Regions from separate parts of the Staphylococcus ursi genome, predicted to be linked through region 2. Evidence: riboswitches for the same ligand, from Rfam matches in the RefSeq annotation. Region 2 holds a riboswitch; each other region holds the start of a gene.
What was found. A riboswitch is a leader RNA that binds a small molecule or an ion and turns the genes downstream of it on or off. The one in region 2 is predicted to bind thiamine pyrophosphate.
Positions count from the first base shown of each region.

Region 1 (4,220 bases), 1.4 Mb from region 2:
CAACGTGACCTATTGGACCTTCAAAGTTTTGCATAATTGAACCTGTTGTTGGATTGTGGTCTACTGTATAACCATCAGCTGCGGCATTAGCTGCCCAATGATCAGCGTTCCACCAATACGTACTAATAGGTTGACCGATTTGTGCGCGACGATCGAATACATAATACGTACATTGCCCCCAGTCGTATAAGTTTTGATGGCTAAATAGAGGTGTGTTGTATTGGCCGCTTGTTGAGATACTACCTGTACCGCCAGCGCCACCTGTTTTTGATGCAGTGTTGCCAGCATTACCGCCAGGGATTTGAAGTTGTTGGTTAGGATGGATTAAGTAGCTCGTCAATCCGTTAGCACGCATTAAGTCTTGAACTGACACACCGTATTTTGTGGCAATCATATTTAAAGATTCGCCAGCTTGTACAGTATAAGCGCCACCAGTTTGTTGTGGTACAGTAGCAGAAGATGGTGCACCACTACCGCCACCAATGGATAAGACTTGGCCTGGGAAGACCATGTTGTTTTGTAATTGATTGGATTGCTTAAGTGCATCAACTGTCGTTCCATATTTTTGCGCGATGGACCAAAGTGAATCACCAGATTGGACTGTGTATTGTGTTGACGCGTCAGCATCTTGATGATTGAGCATAGCGACGGCTGCCGCACCTGAAGTTAACGTACATGCAAATGCGAGTTTTTTCAATGTATTGCCTCCTTATTTACACGAATGATAAGATGTGTTGAGCAATGAATAACGAAATGTGTAATTTGATTATTAATTCAATCATTATGATAACAAAAATATTGTAATATTGGGGGGATGTTACGAATCTGTAATGTTGCGAAAAATATAGTTTTGCTATCGTATTGTGCTTAAATGTTGTCACTATCCAATTTATAGAAAATTTGATTTGCAAATCTTTTGAGATAATTAAAGTTTTTGTAATATAAATGCATCGTTTATCAATGGAATAGTTGTATCATTTCTGCATTTGATTCTGTTGTGACATACCGTAAAATAGAAGAAAAGGAGGCAAAATGAGATGGCAACACAAAATCAATCCCGTTCTGCTTATGGTAAAGTATGGTTGTTTTTTATGTACTATTGGCTGATTTTTGGGATTTCAACATATTTTGGACAATTTTTACCGATAGCTTGGCGACAACCACTCTCTATCGGACTACTCATCTTAATCTTAGCTTCGATGGTATTTCAACGTGTGCGCTTTAGTGGCCCGATTATTTCTCATATTTATACGATTGTCGTCGGATTATTATCTTATGCGACATTCATGTATACATTGCAAGATTTAGGTGCGCGTTTATTTTTCAATATGGTTATTTTAGCCGTATCTGGATTTGTCATTTTTGGTATCTTCGGTTATTTTTGGATTAAAGATGCGTCGAGCTTAGGGAAATATTTATTCGTGACATTAATCGCGCTCATTTTAGCAAGTCTCGTTGGTTGGTGGATTCACAGCCCGATTTACTACACGATTATTGCAGTTGTCGGGTTATTACTTTTTCTATTGTATACACTTTATGACTTCAATCGTATGAAGCGAGGTCAGTTTTCACCACGAGAATTAGGTTTTAATTTATTTATAAACCTTTTCCACATCATTCGTTATGTGTTAGAATTAGCTCGTATAATGAAACGATAAAACAATTGAATATTTGAAACAATCCACTGGAAGTGCCGTTCATAATGGCTGAGATTGAAATGTTGATTTCAAAATTCCTGAACCTGATCCAGTTCGTACTGGCGTAGGAAAGTGGCTGTATTCGTGTCAAATGAGGCTACTTTTCTATTGTAAATAACGAGGAAAGTAGTTTTTTTATTGTGAATAGAAAGGGAGGGAAAAGGCGATGATGATTGTGATTACACCGTATGTTGTACTAGATGACTGGCATATCAAAAGGCTCTGTGCTATTGAAAGTCAGATAGTAGGTGTCATTTTACGGACGCCTATGAATCGGCACCCACTCAAGCAATGGATCACCCAATTATTGGCGAATGGCTTTCCAAAATCTAAAGTCATCATACATACGGATGTGACATTAGCGATTGAACTCGGCATTTCAAATGTGCATTTTAAAGAGGGAGATTACCGTGCTGCATCATTAAAGCAAGCGCACCCTCATTATCAAGTGAGCACATCGACACATTCAGCAGCGATGGTTCGTGAAGCAAAAGCGCAACGATTAGATTTTGTGTTATTTGGACATCTTTTTCCAACCTCGTCAAAACCTGACTTGCCACCGCGAACACAACTTGAAATTGATGAAGTTTTGACCATTGATTTTCCGGTAGTGGCATTGGGAGGCATTACAGCTGACACAGTACAACATATATCGTCTCATTTTACAGGAATCGCGTGTATCAGCAGTGCATTTAGACATGAACTTCAATCGTTTGAAAAGATGGTTGATAATTGGTCATTAAAGAAGGTGAAATGAATGGAAGTTTTTGTGAACGGAGAGCAGCAACAATTTGAAGAAGGCACGACAGTACAAGACATTTTAGACCATTTCGGTATCGAATCGAAACGGATGGCAGTCGAACGTAATGCAACAGTCGTTAAACGTTCAGCATGGGCCACAACTGAAGTACGGCAAGATGATCGATTAGAATTGTTAGAATTTGTAGGAGGCGGTTAACAGATGTTTAAAATTGGACATTTAACATTTCATTCAAGATTATTTTTAGGTACAGGAAAATTTGAAAGTGAAGCGATTCAGTCTAAGGCGATTGAAGCATCAGAAACAGAAGTGCTCACATTTGCGGTCAGACGTATGAGTTTATATGACCGAAACTTACCGAATCCATTGGCGAATGTCGATTTATCAAAATTTACAACATTTCCCAATACAGCAGGTGCGAAAACGGCAGAAGAAGCGGTGCGTATTGCTGAATTAGCGCGTGAAGCTGGCGTGTGTGACATGATTAAGGTCGAAGTGATTGGCGATGACGATACATTATTACCTGATCCGTTAGAAACGTACAAAGCTTGTGAAATTTTATTAGAAAAAGGCTACATCGTTTGTCCGTATATTTCAGATGATGTCGTATTAGCGCAACGACTAGAAAGCTTAGGTGTTCATGCGGTGATGCCACTTGCTTCTCCTATTGGTACAGGTCGTGGCATTACGAATCCACTGAATTTGCGTTATATCATTGAAAAATGTGACGTGCCTGTCATTGTAGATGCAGGGATTGGTTCAGCAAAAGATTGTGCCGAAGCGATGGAACTTGGCGCAGATGCAATCTTGCTCAATTCGGCTGTATCTCGTGCACAAGATCCAGTGAAGATGGCTGAAGCGATGAAAAAAGGAATCGAAGCGGGTCGTTTAAGTTATGAAGCAGGTCGTATTCCAATTCGTTATAATGCAGTGCAATCCAGTCCATCTGAGGGGTTAGGCTTTTTATAATGACACGCTATCATAGACAAATACGCTTCCAACATTTTGGGGAACAGAGCCAACGTCAGTTACAACAATTACACGTATTTGTCATCGGCGTCGGCGCTTTAGGTAGTGGCATCGCTGAGCAATTGGTGAGAAGTGGTGTTGGCAAACTGACGATCGTCGATAAAGATGTGGTGCATTTATCTAACTTACATCGTCAAAGTGGCTATGTTGAAGCAGATGCTGAAGCGATGAAGCCGAAAGTGTTTGCACTAAAAGAACGACTCGCGATGATGAATCATGAAGTAACAATCGAACCGTTATACGAAGAAGTGACAGCACGCAATATTGAAGGCATTCTTGAGGAACTACAACCGGATATGGTACTTGATGGTTTGGATCGTTTTGAAACACGTTATTTAGTGAATGAAGCGACACGAAAATTGGATATTCCTTATGTTTACGGTGCAGTAGTGGGGAGTCAGCTGAGTGTCTTTCCAATCAGTCATGACGGGCCTTGTTTACATTGTGTGATGCCGGATGTGCCAGAGACGATGGAAAGTTGTGACCTTAACGGAGTGTTGCCACCCGCTGTTCATTTGGCGAGTAGTTTTGTCGTGGCAGAAGTCTTTTATTACCTGATGCATGGTGATTTTTCTTACCAAATGACGACCAGTGATATTGATCAAGGTAAAGTGAAAAAAATCTCGATTCAAAGTCTTAAAGAAGTGGACTGTCCCGTATGTGCCAAGCAACAGTTCACGCGTCTACAAAACAAACAGCTTAAGTCTACGCAAGTGTTATGTGGCGGCGTGTAT
Region 1 covers NZ_CP048279.1:2,418,297-2,422,516, reverse strand. Annotated here, with positions in the region: gene GZH82_RS11445 (LysM peptidoglycan-binding domain-containing protein) at 1-697, opposite strand, end outside; gene GZH82_RS11440 (Bax inhibitor-1 family protein) at 1,038-1,658, shown strand; TPP riboswitch at 1,677-1,785, shown strand; gene GZH82_RS11435 (thiamine phosphate synthase) at 1,864-2,454, shown strand; gene thiS (sulfur carrier protein ThiS) at 2,455-2,655, shown strand; gene GZH82_RS11425 (thiazole synthase) at 2,659-3,426, shown strand; gene GZH82_RS11420 (ThiF family adenylyltransferase) at 3,426-4,220, shown strand, end outside.
Region 1: another riboswitch for thiamine pyrophosphate. It lies ahead of GZH82_RS11435 (thiamine phosphate synthase); the one in region 2 lies ahead of GZH82_RS03920 (ECF transporter S component).

Region 2 (4,220 bases):
AATGAGTGGAATATTAATAAAAATAATGATGCTTAATAAAATTGAAAGCACACCGATAATATAGCTATAAATCACTTCGGTGTATTTGTTTAACAAAAACATCCTCTCACCTCAAAGCTATTATATACGAACTCTTGTCACCTGTCTTTATATTTCAAAAATATCAGTCTTCAGAATGACCTATCCATTTAATACATAATACCATAAGGATTTATTTTTATTTTTATTTTCAAATATCTTAATTATCCATGAGTTGTTTTTACATCGTAATGATGCGTTAAGTATATCAAAATTCATTTATTTTTATACGAGAACAGAAGCTAAAATTTTTAATGTTGCATTTACTTATTTCATTCATATTTCTCTATATAGCTAGGCGCACGATATGTCAAAGTCTCATTTCTATATAGGTCTAATGTTTAAGTTGTGCACATAAAGGCTATAGTAGTGATACAAACAATTTGAAAGGTAGGCGTTGGAAATGGCTGAAAAAGATATTAAAAAAGCTGCAGAACAAGCGAAAGATAAAGAGAAAGAGTTGAAAGATAAAACTGAAGATGCTAAAGATGGTGCAGAGAAAACGAAAGATGATATTCAAAAAACGTTTGAGTAATCTTTAGTTTTTGTTTGATGTGTGAGGAATGGGCTGATTGTGGCCTGTTCCTTTTTATTTTTAAAACATTGGGATATCATTTGTTTTGTTAAATGTTTCCTCTTACCCTACAAATTGACGAACTTGCTCTCGTTTTCCCAAGGACTTGACGCAACTCAATTTGGCTTGATTGGAGTGTTCACGAAATGGAAGCCAACTTGGATTTTCGGGAGCAGTACAGAAATCTCATGTATTACAAAGATTTCGTCGTACTGCCCCCCCCGCAAAGCTGACTAGACTTCTCAAAAGCATGAGCATTGAGAAGTCAGACAGCTACTGCGTTAAACAGTGATCTCTGTTAATAATCAGAAACCACATTTAAGCCTTTGATTTATCCCTCGGGAGTCTCGAGCTGTTCTTACAATCTTTCGTGAGTGTTCTTAATTGTGAGAGTGAAATGTTTTAAATTCAATACTTCCTCATTTCACCATGATGTCTTATCAATATCAAAATCAATTACCATTGTTAAAGTAACCTCTCACCTTTTCTTCTTTAAGGTTGGAGGTCGCTGAGTGTCAATAGGTGTTCACCAGCTTTAGTACATCGTTTTACTGATAAATTGAAATGCCCATCCTCATACGTACACTTCAAGTCATCCCTACTCAACTGCCCACCTAATCCTAATCCTCATAGTGCATTGTTCTAAAAGTCATTTGGGTGTCATACTGTTGTCTTGATTGTGACTGCTATGTTGATGCTCGCCTTGACTGTTCATTTTTCCAATATATATACATTTTTAATGGTTTGTAGATTTACAAATATTTAGTCAGCACTCGTTTGAAACCTTGACTTTTCAATGTTCTAGGTGTACATTGACATTATCAATTAAATACGCACACTAGGGGTGTGAAAGCTGAGATGAGGTGTCACCTCAAACCCTTTGAACCTGAACTAGATGATACTAGCGTAGGAAAGTGTTTTGTTATGATATGTATATTGAGCGATGGACTTTGTATGTCACTCCAATAGCATATCCATATATTAATGAGCACATGATGCGCCTATCTTTGGTTTAAGAGATATGCGTATTTTTTTAATTTTTGGGAGGAGTTTAGATATGAAAAAAGGCTTAACGTTGTCAGACATCCTCGTCACTGTACTCGTATCAGTGATATTTGCAGTGATTTATAATTTATGGTGGGCTGTCACGAATACTTTACAGCCATTAGGTTTACATCTTGATCAATTGATGTATGGTATGTGGTTTAGCGCTGCAGTCGTTGCATATCTCATTATTCCTAAAATGGGTATTGCATTGTTAGCTGAATTTGCTGCAGGTGCTGGTGAAACCATTTTAATGGGACGTTTTGATATCCCTACAATTATTTACGCTTTACTCCAAGGTTTGGCGTGTGAGATTATTTTTGCGATTTTCCGCTACAAATCACGTGCTTTTATGGTAGCTGTGCTTGCAGGTATGGCAGCTGCAATCATTAGCTTACCTATCGACTGGTACTATGGTTACTTAAATGAAGTCGCGACTTGGAACTTAGTTCTACTGATTGCTTTTCGTATTATCAGTGGTGCTGTATTAGCCGGTGTTTTCCCATACTTACTCGTTAAGGCATTGGATCAAACTGGTGTAACGAAACTGTTTCGTCCTGCTTCAAAAGACGATTACGATGCATTATAAGGGTGACTTACTGTGTTAAAAGTTAAAAATTTACGTTTAAAATACCCGAGTGCAGATTATAAAATTTTTGACGGGATTGACGTAGAAATCAAAGACAAAGAAAAAGTGCTTTTACTTGGGCCATCTGGTTCAGGTAAAAGTACGTTACTCAATGTGTTAAGTGGCATTGTGCCGAACTTAATTGATTTACCAATGAAATATGATACATTAGAAATCGCTGAAAATTCGGGTGTCATTTTCCAAGACCCAGATTCGCAGTTTTGTATGCCACAAGTAAATGAAGAATTGGCATTTATATTAGAAAACCAACAAATTCCGCGTCACGATATGGACGGCCGTATTCATGAAGCTTTAAACTATGTCGGTCTGGATGTGAATCCGAAGCAACGTATTCATCAATTGAGTGGCGGCATGAAACAAAAATTAGCGATTGCGGGAACGTTACTCCAGGGCGCAGATACATTGTTTCTTGACGAACCGACTGCGATGTTAGATGTAGAAGCGACAGAAAATTTATGGAATCTACTGAAGGATTTGTGGGAGGACAAGACCGTACTGATTGTCGAACATAAGGTGGAACATATTTGGCAACATGTCGATCGTGTCATACTGATGAATCATCATGGCCACATTGTGCAACAAGGCACGCCTGAATATATTATGTCGCATTACGAAGCATTATTAAGTGAATATGGCGTGTGGCATCCAAAAGCGTGGTCGCATGCACCTATGCCCCAACATCCCGTCCAATCTACTGCTCAAAATTTTCATTTTTCATTCGAACAAGGCGCTATACAAAGGGTCCGTCGTACATTATATGAAGTGGACGCATTACAAATTGGACCAGGAGAATGGATTACACTAACAGGGAAAAATGGTTCAGGTAAGACATCGCTGTTAGAGTCGATGATGCAATTGATACGTTATAAGGGGAACATGCGTTACGCCGGGCAGAAATTAACTAAAATTAAAGATGCAGCGCAACATATGTTTTTAGTGTATCAAAATCCTGAACTGCAATTTATACAAAATAGTGTGTTTGATGAAATATGGGTCAATTATCATCATATGGATCCTGAGCATGCGAAAGCGAAAACTGCGGAAATGTTAGCGTTGCTTGATTTGGAGCATGTGTCGAGTCAACACCCATTTGAATTATCTATGGGTCAAAAGCGTCGACTGAGTGTCGCTACCGCATTAAGTACCAATGCAGATATGATTTTATTAGATGAACCGACATTTGGCTTAGACAGTCATAACACGTTTAAATTAATTGAATTGTTCCAAAGTCGAATTGCGCAAGGTCAGACGATTTTAATGGTCACGCACGATGCACATATTATTGAACGTTACCCTACTCGTCGGATAGAAGTCAAAGATGGCAAACTCTATGAAGTCGAGGAGGTGCGCACATGATTGAATCTTGGAAAACACGTCACACGTTCATGGATGATGTGAATATCGTAACCAAATTATTGTTAGGCGTCTCACTCTTCTTCTTCATTATTTTCGTTCATCATTTTGACGTGATGATTTATCTTGCGACATTGATGCTCATTTTTATGTTACTCGTTGCAGGGACACAGTGGAAAGTCGTCTTGACGTTCACATTACTCGCAACATTTTTCGCCCTCACCTCCTCATTATTCATGATATTTTACGGTGATGGGCAACATGAGTTATTAAAATTCGGCTTCGTTAACATCACGACGGAAAGTCTTGTGCGTGGGCTCCATCTCTCATTCCGGACGATGACTGTGAGTTATTTTGGATTGTCTATTGCCTTTACGTCACAAGTCATCATGATTTTTTACAGCTTGATGCAGCATTTAAAAGTGAAACCGAAAATTGCTTATGCTTTTATGGCGGCATTTCGTATGATTCCAATCATGTTAGAATCACTTTTCCAACTACGCAACGCCTTAAAAATGCGCT
Region 2 covers NZ_CP048279.1:908,014-912,233, reverse strand. Annotated here, with positions in the region: gene auxA (lipoteichoic acid stability factor AuxA) at 1-102, opposite strand, end outside; gene graF (glycopeptide resistance-associated protein GraF) at 482-613, shown strand; TPP riboswitch at 1,483-1,582, shown strand; gene GZH82_RS03920 (ECF transporter S component) at 1,710-2,285, shown strand; gene GZH82_RS03915 (ABC transporter ATP-binding protein) at 2,298-3,701, shown strand; gene GZH82_RS03910 (energy-coupling factor transporter transmembrane component T family protein) at 3,698-4,220, shown strand, end outside.

Region 3 (4,220 bases), 1.1 Mb from region 2:
TAAGACGTGGTTTAGATTTCATCATGCGATTGAACGTTGTGATGAGCTCTTGACCTTGCATGCCTTCATTGACAAGTTGTTCTAATAAATTTTCCGCATAAACTTGTCGCAATGTATAAATATGACACTCAAATACAACTGAAATACTGCCATTTAAAGGTGTAATGTGCTTGATTGTCGCATCAAACAGCGCAGGATCATTAGACGGTCGCGTAATAACGACACGAATATCTAAAAGTGCTTCTGCCTCCATGTACGCTTGCATCTGTTCTTGATGTATATCTGAAATAACTATTTCTAACACCCAACCCGTACCACTATTTTCTTTATTAATAATTACACCGTCTAGAAGTTCATATTCAGCCACGCTACTATTTTCAGAAACGATCTGAAAACGAACAGCTTTAAACGTCTTCATTGGAGCCACCCCCATATCATTTAAAAACTTTACGAAATTTCTATGGTACTTTTCATTATAACGCAATTTTTAAAATAATTCTCGATTAGGCTTAAATACACCTCGATGCATACTTTAATTTTATGGGAATTTGCATTTTGTCATTTCACATTGAAAGGTTTATATTACGGGTACAGGAGGTGAACAACATTAACCATTTTCAAGCAGTAGGTATCATTAACCGCCCGCCCAGTTTTTACGAAAAAGAAGAGAGTTACTTTGTTACCTTTACCGTTGCTGTCACGCGAGAGTATTTAAGTAAAAACCAAAAGCCCATCACTGATTACTTAAATTGTAAAGCGTTCGGTAACATTGCTCTTCAAATTCATGAAAACATCCATGAGGGGACAACTGTAGCCATAAGCGGGCAAATCCAAACCAGACGTTACATCCATAATGATGAAAAACGTTATGCTACAGAATTACTCGTTTCACAAATCTCTCCAATTGGTACAGTAACGATAGAGTCAAACAAAGATGAGTTCAACGATGAATAGCAAAGCAACAAGCAAAGTTTTTCCAATATTTGATAATCCCACCAACTTTTATCAACCCTTCTCAAAGTATATTCTCCGATTGAAATAATTCGATTTATCTCACACCATTACTTTTATCTTCAACATATTGACTTGAGCTCTAATGATATTTGGTATACAACCTGCTACCAAAATTGTCTATCTATCAACCTTAAAATGAGGTGTATTGGCTATTAAATACGTGCATTGTATTTAGTGGCCAATCACCACTTTTATTCTTATTGATATTTAACGAATGATTCATAAGAAATGTAAAATAATCTAATAGAGTCATTTGTTTTGTTAAACTATACATATATTTTGCAATTTGTTTAGTGCTTTTACATAATTGAACTTGTGTTAGGTTTCTGATACATTAAAGATAACTAAAAAAATGAAGGACTACTAGGGGTGCCGATTTATGGCTGAGATGAATGGATATTCAGACCCTCAGAACCTGATTTGGATGAAACCAACGTAGGGAAGTAGCACGTGGACACGCATGCTTCAAATGTGTGAACAAGGCTACTTTCAAGGTAGTCTTTTTTCATATTAAAGGAGAATGAAGATGCGTTTTTCTGAACAAATTAAACAAGAAGCACAACCAATGATTGAACAAATTTATCAAGATGGTTTTATACAAGGCATGCTTAAAGGGAATATTGCTACAGAAGCAGTTAAACATTATTTACGCGCAGATTCACGTTATTTAAATGAATTTGCTAAAATATATGCGCTGCTTATACCTAAAGTGGATACGAAAGATGAGATTCAATTTTTAACAGAACAAATTCAGTTTGCGAGTTCTGGAGAGGTAGAGGCCCATCATATTTTAGCGGACTATATCGGTGAAGATTATCAAAGCATCATTCAACAAGGGGATTGGTATCCATCTGCCGACCATTATATTAAACATATGTATTATAACGCGTATGCTTTTGACAATGTTGCTTATACGCTTGCTGCAATGGCACCGTGTCCTTATGTGTATCAACAAATAGGTAAAATGGCGATTGAAAATCATCACTTTGAAGCCGATCATCCATTAAAAGCATGGTTCGATTTTTACAATAGAGAAATGGATACGCTGTTGTCCTATATTGATCGTTGGCTTGACTCATATGCAGAAGCGAGTTCCGAAAGTGTTCAACAACAATTGAGACAAAACTTTCTACAAAGCACGGTTCATGAACGAAACTTTTTCAATATGGCTTATCAACTTGAAAAATGGGAATTTGGAGGAGAGAAATGATGGAAAAACCAAAAATTGCGCTAACGATTGCAGGTACAGATCCAAGTGGTGGTGCAGGAGCAATGGCAGACTTGAAATCTTTTCATTCTTGTGGTGTCTATGGCATGGCTGCAGTGACAAGTATCGTGGCTCAAAATTCAATGGGTGTGCAACATATTCATAATTTAGAAGCAAGTTGGTTAGAAGAGCAATTAGACAGTGTCTTTAATGACGAAATGCCGCATGCGTTGAAGACAGGTATGATTCCGACGCCAGAAATGATGGAAGTGATTGCATCATATTTGAAAAAGATTAATATCCCATATGTGATTGACCCAGTCATGGTCGCTAAAAGTGGTGATTCTTTAATGGATCAAAAAGTGCGTAACCGTCTTAAAGAAACACTGTTACCTTATGCAGATGTGGCAACACCTAATGTCCCAGAAGCTGAAGAAATCGCTGGTGTCACAATCGATTCGGTTGAAAAAATCCATCAAGTTGGCCGTTTTTTTATTCATGATATTGGTTCAAAAGGGGTCATTATTAAAGGTGGCCATCTAGAAGGAGATGCCATCGATCATTTATTTACGCAAGATGGTCATTATGAGTTTAAAAGCGAGCGTTTTCCAACTCAACATACACACGGCACGGGTTGCACATTTTCAGCCGTCATTACAGCAGAATTAGCTAAAGGAAAAACAGTTTATGACGCGGTAGCCAAAGCAAAAAAATACATTTCATTAGCGATTCAACACACACCAGAAATTGGTAAAGGTCGAGGTCCAGTGAATCACTTTGCATATGAAAAATTAAATGGGTGGGATTAACATGAATTATTTAGCAGAAGTCAGAAAGCAACAACCCCTTGTCGTTTGTTATACGAATGATGTCGTTAAAAACTTTACTGCCAACGGTTTGTTGAGTATGGGTGCAAGTCCAGCGATGAGTGAAGCCCCAGAAGAAGCAGAAGATTTTTTCAAAGTAACACAAGGATTATTAATCAATATTGGTACGTTAACAGCGAGAAATAGTGAGGACATGCTAGCTATTGCCAAGACTGCGAATCAAATGGGTGTACCTATCGTTTTTGACCCTGTCGCAGTGGGTGCTTCGCAATTCCGTAAAGATTTTTGTCAACGCTTTTTAGAAGAAATTGATGTGTCTGTCATTAAAGGCAACGCATCGGAAATGATGACATTAGTTGATACAGCGACGACGATGAAAGGTACAGATAGTGCTTCTGATATTGATGTTGTCAGCATTGCACATCAAGCTTACGAAAAGTATCAAACCGCTATTGTCGTCTCAGGTAAAGATGATGTCATTTTACAAGATGGGAAAGTGGTCATCTTATCAAATGGTTCTCCGTTGTTGACAAAAATTACAGGAGCTGGTTGTTTATTAGGCGCAGTGGTTGCCAGTTTTCTATTAGGTGAAACAAAGCCATCTATCGACCCACTCATTGAAGCCGTTTCATACTATAACATTTCAGCAGAACAAGCTGAATTACGTGAGGGTGCAGATTTACCAGGTACATTTTTAGTCGCTTTTATCGATGCATTAAATCAAACATTAGCTGAGTCCTATTTAATGGAGATTAAAAAGAGAGAAGTGAGTGAAAATGACATTTAATCGAAAACAGTTACGTGTGTATTTTATTGCAGGTACACAAGATGTTAAACAAGGTAGCTTAGATGGCATTTTAAAAGAAGCGTTAGAAGCGGGTATTACGATGTATCAATTTCGTGAAAAAGGCCCTTCATCTTTACAAGGTGAGGAGAAAACAGCAATGGCCGTTCGTTTAAGAGATTTGTGTCGCCATTATCACGTGCCATTCATTGTCAATGATGATGTTGACTTAGCTATTGAAGTCGATGCGGATGGGATACATGTCGGCCAAGAAGATGCGAAAGTACAGTCATTTCAACATTTATTAGAAGATAAAATTATCGGTCTCAGCGTCGGTAGTTTTGAAGAATACGATCAATCTGACCTCACAAACGTCGATTATATTGGT
Region 3 covers NZ_CP048279.1:1,978,927-1,983,146, reverse strand. Annotated here, with positions in the region: gene GZH82_RS09220 (YwpF-like family protein) at 1-418, opposite strand, end outside; gene GZH82_RS09215 (single-stranded DNA-binding protein) at 598-954, shown strand; TPP riboswitch at 1,370-1,473, shown strand; gene tenA (thiaminase II) at 1,541-2,224, shown strand; gene thiD (bifunctional hydroxymethylpyrimidine kinase/phosphomethylpyrimidine kinase) at 2,224-3,030, shown strand; gene thiM (hydroxyethylthiazole kinase) at 3,032-3,835, shown strand; gene thiE (thiamine phosphate synthase) at 3,825-4,220, shown strand, end outside.
Region 3: another riboswitch for thiamine pyrophosphate. It lies ahead of tenA (thiaminase II); the one in region 2 lies ahead of GZH82_RS03920 (ECF transporter S component).

Region 4 (4,220 bases), 980 kb from region 2:
ATTACTGTCACGATAAACTGTAGATTCACTTCAACGCCCGCGACAGGTGCAACCATTATCGCAAGCATGGCAGGGTAAATCCCAGCACAACCATTTTGTCCAATAGATAGCCCAAATGAACCAGAGAAGTTTGCGATAGCTTGAGGCACACCTAAGCGATTCGTTTGCGCTTGAACGTTTAATGGCAATGTACCGGCACTTGAACGTGAAGTGAATGCGAATAAAATCACTTCGGCTGTTTTCTTCACATACTGTACTGGATTGACACCAATGATGGCCAAAATGATTAAGTGAATGATGTACATTGTAATGAGTGCTGCATAAGACGCAATGACGAATTTACCGAGTGTCCAAATCGCAGCAAAATCACTCGTCGCAATCGTGTTAATCATAATCGCTAAAATCCCATAAGGAGTAAGGCGCAAAACAAATGTTACGATAGCCATTACAAGTGCGTAAATGGCATCGATACCGCGTTTTAAAGTTTGACCATTTTCAGGTTGTTTGCGTGCGACACGTAAAAATGCAAAACCTACAAATGCGGCAAAAATCACGACTGCAATAGTAGAAGTTGCACGTGCACCAGTGAAATCTAAAAATGGATTTGATGGTAACAATTCTAAAATTTGTGTTGGTAATGTTGTCGCAGTAAGCTCTTTCGCTTTATCAGCAATTTCGGCGCTACGAGCATTTTCTGCCTGACCTAAGTCAATACTAGAGGCATCTAAATTGAATGCGATTGCATAGATAATACCGATAATCGCTGCAATCGTTACGGTACCAATAAGAAACATGAAGATGAAGCTGCCGACTTTAGCAAACTTTTCTCCAATTTCAATTTTCGTAAATGCTGCGACGATAGAAACAAAAATAAGTGGGATGACAATCATTTGTAGCAATGAAATGTAGCCATTCCCAATTAAGCCGACCCAATCCGTTGTTTGAGACGTGACCGTGCCTTCAACACCATAAACAAGGTGGAGTAGCAAGCCTAATAGGATACCTAGGCCAAGTGCAAAGAACACGCGTTTGGGAAATTTGACGTGCTTTTTAGCCATGACCCATAGGCTTATTAACGCAATAAGAAAAATAATTAAATTAATAATCACTAAAAAAATAGACATAAATACGCTTCCTTTTTAATTCCGACTTCTATAATAGGATAATGGTAAGGAAACATAAAATCAAGATATATTTTTTATATTTGCTTAATTTTAGGTGTAAATGGAGCGAGCTGATGTTGGGCTTCACTATCCTCATCAACGAGTTGTGCCATCAGTTGTCCAGCAATCGGTGACAGTAAAATACCATTACGATAATGCCCTGTCGTCACGAAAAGTTGAGGTGCGATTTTCCCCATAATAGGTATTTCATTCTCTGTAATGGGGCGAATCCCCGTCCAAGTTTTAATGACATGGTGTGACCGTAATGCGGGAATCATGTTCAAACTTTCGTGCTCAAGCCACGCAAGGTTGTCGTCATTGTTTTCAGTGTCCCAACAATCATAATCGGATGTTGCGCCTATTAAGAAGCGATTCGGCAGTTTTGGGACGATGTAACAACCGTTCATATTAAAAATCGTTTCTTTTAAGCCGTCGTAATCAGACGCAATCAATTTGACGTCACCTTTAACAGGATGCGTTGGTAATTCGAAACCTAATTGTTGAAGCAATGCGCCACTCCATGCGCCAGCTGCAATAATGAGCTCGTCAGCTTCGAATATGCCTTTTGACGTCTCAACACGGTATCGATGATGATGGCGCTGCAACGCGTGAACCTCCGTATGGGTCATCAATTCGATATGGGAACGTTGCATGACCGAAGCAATGAGCGCTTGTGTGTAGAGATTCGCATTAATTTGGCCGTCGTCTTGAATTTTGAACGCGGCACTTTGTGATGGATTGAGATGGGGGAACCGTTGTGTTAATTGTTGCGTCGACAGTTGGGTGACGGTGTGGTCATGATGGTGTAAAAATTCGAACTGTTGACGGACTGCTTGGACATCTTGGGGTTGAGAAGCGACTTTGATGAGTCCATGCTGTTGATATTCGATATGAATCCCCGTTTCGCGCTCCAGGGTTTGAGCTAATTCAGGCATCATCGCACGGCTTTTCATTGCAAGTCGATAAAGTGGGGTATCTTCAAAAAATTCATTTTGTGCGCCTAACATACCACCTGCAGCATAAGATGCGTTCATTCGTGGGGTGGAGCGATCAATGATACGGATATGACGATGTTTGGAATCGAGTTGGCGTGCAATAGACAATCCCATGACACCTGCACCAATAATTATCGTTTGTTTCATAAAAAAAGACCTCCTGCATAAAAGGATGCAAGAGGAAAGCGTATATGATTGAAATAATGTGACTACTCACCATTCATCTTGAGACTATTTCGTCGTCATATTGCGCTTCCCTTCGTTGGTTCTAACCACGTCAGGTTCAAAGAGTTAAGATACCATCTTTCTCAGCTCACCTCGAGCACCCCTAGCTTATGTTTTTTTGTTGATCATTCATTAGTATTACTTAAACGGACGTTAAATCGAAACTTTTACAATTCTTAGCCTATCATCAATGTTGCTTAGCCACCAAATAAACGTTGGAAGAACCCTTTTTTCTCATTGCGGTGAATCGTTTCCGCAAGCTCTTGATGCTCTTTCGTTTGGGTTTCAATCGTTTCTTGCGTTTTTGACAGTTGCTCAGTTTGTTGCTGTTGTGCAGTAGTCAAAGCTTCAAGCGACTTGTTGCTCGTTTCCAACTGTGTATGTAACTGTTGATGTAATGCTTTAAGTTCTTCTTGTTGTTGATGCACTTGTGAGACCATTTGACCTAACATTTGACGTTCTTCACGCATTTGATTGATTTCGTGGCGCAACTCTTGAATCAATTGTGGCACTTGTTGGTCAGCAGGTAATTGTTGATCGTTTTCTTTAACGATGACCTGTAAAAAGTCTTTTTCTTTTTCGAGCGCTTCGAAAGCAAGATCGTAACTATTCGTTTGTGCGACACGTTCAGCAATTTCTTGGAAGAGTTCGATATCTTCTTCTTTAAAGTCTGTCGCTTCACGTCCACGATATTCAGTCTTGTTTAAATGATAGCCGCGTTCTTCAAGATGTTGGACGATTTTACGGACTTGTTTTTCACTAAGCTCAGATCGTTGAGCAAATTCTTTTGTTAGCATATGCCATTAGGTCCTTTCCCTCATGTTTTTAGACTGTCGGTAGTGTGCGTTCAGTGACCCGTCAGTCTTACCTCTTTACCATTGTAACGGCTTTAACGGTTGATTTCAAGGGTTTAGGCATAAGGTTCTTTGCGCAAATCCATTTTAACGAGTAATGGATAAATCACATGTCTTGGAATACGGTTCGCAAAAACATATTTAATAATATAGGCAGATTTAATACTCGTACCGTAAATATCTTTCGTTAGAGGAATATTCGCTTTAATATACAACGCCATAGGTACTGGTTTGCCATTGCGATCTAATGAAGGTTGTAAATAAGCAATATCGTTTTGTTTTTCATAACCTTGTTGCAATAAAAAGCGACGACGGAATGCAATTTTATCAGCCGTTTCAGTGTCCACGTTGGGTGATTCAAATGTCGACTCGAACATGAAGAAATTCACATCTCGGCCATGGAGTTGATTAGAAATTTGATTCACATCTTTTTCGATTTGTTCAAGTATCGCTTTAAGGTACTGCTCACAATTGTCACCGGGCTGACTCAAGAGATAGACTAAAAAACCCACATTCGTCGTTGCTTCGTAATGCGCTGTCGCAAAACTTACGACCTCATCGTTTTCTATACCTACGAGAAATACGAAATCATATTGTGTTTTTTCGGTTTTTAAGGATTGTTCAAATACAGACTCGTCTTCTGTTACGAGGGGGTCTAGTTTATCCATATAAAATTCTAATGCTGGGACATACCATGGATCTTGGGTTGATTGAATATGTACAAAATGCATGTCACTTCACCTCTCTTAATGGCTATAGTATAGCATATATAGAGCGAGAAATAGCACAATTAATGGGGGAGATACGAAGCACAATCTATAGAAATAAATACTTCACCCAAGACCTAATCCTTTCAATACAATGACGTGTACGAAAGTTAAATTAAATCTTGGGTGAAGTAGTAAGGACTATAGATACACATGAATGATTACTCAATATCGCCGTAATGTTCAGATGGTGCATGTTTATCTTGCAGTTTTTGG
Region 4 covers NZ_CP048279.1:2,825,120-2,829,339, reverse strand. Annotated here, with positions in the region: gene GZH82_RS13455 (L-cystine transporter) at 1-1,124, opposite strand, end outside; gene thiO (glycine oxidase ThiO) at 1,199-2,305, opposite strand; TPP riboswitch at 2,396-2,498, opposite strand; gene GZH82_RS13445 (hypothetical protein) at 2,581-3,180, opposite strand; gene GZH82_RS13440 (hypothetical protein) at 3,294-3,968, opposite strand; gene GZH82_RS13435 (general stress protein) at 4,166-4,220, opposite strand, start outside.
Region 4: another riboswitch for thiamine pyrophosphate. It lies ahead of thiO (glycine oxidase ThiO); the one in region 2 lies ahead of GZH82_RS03920 (ECF transporter S component).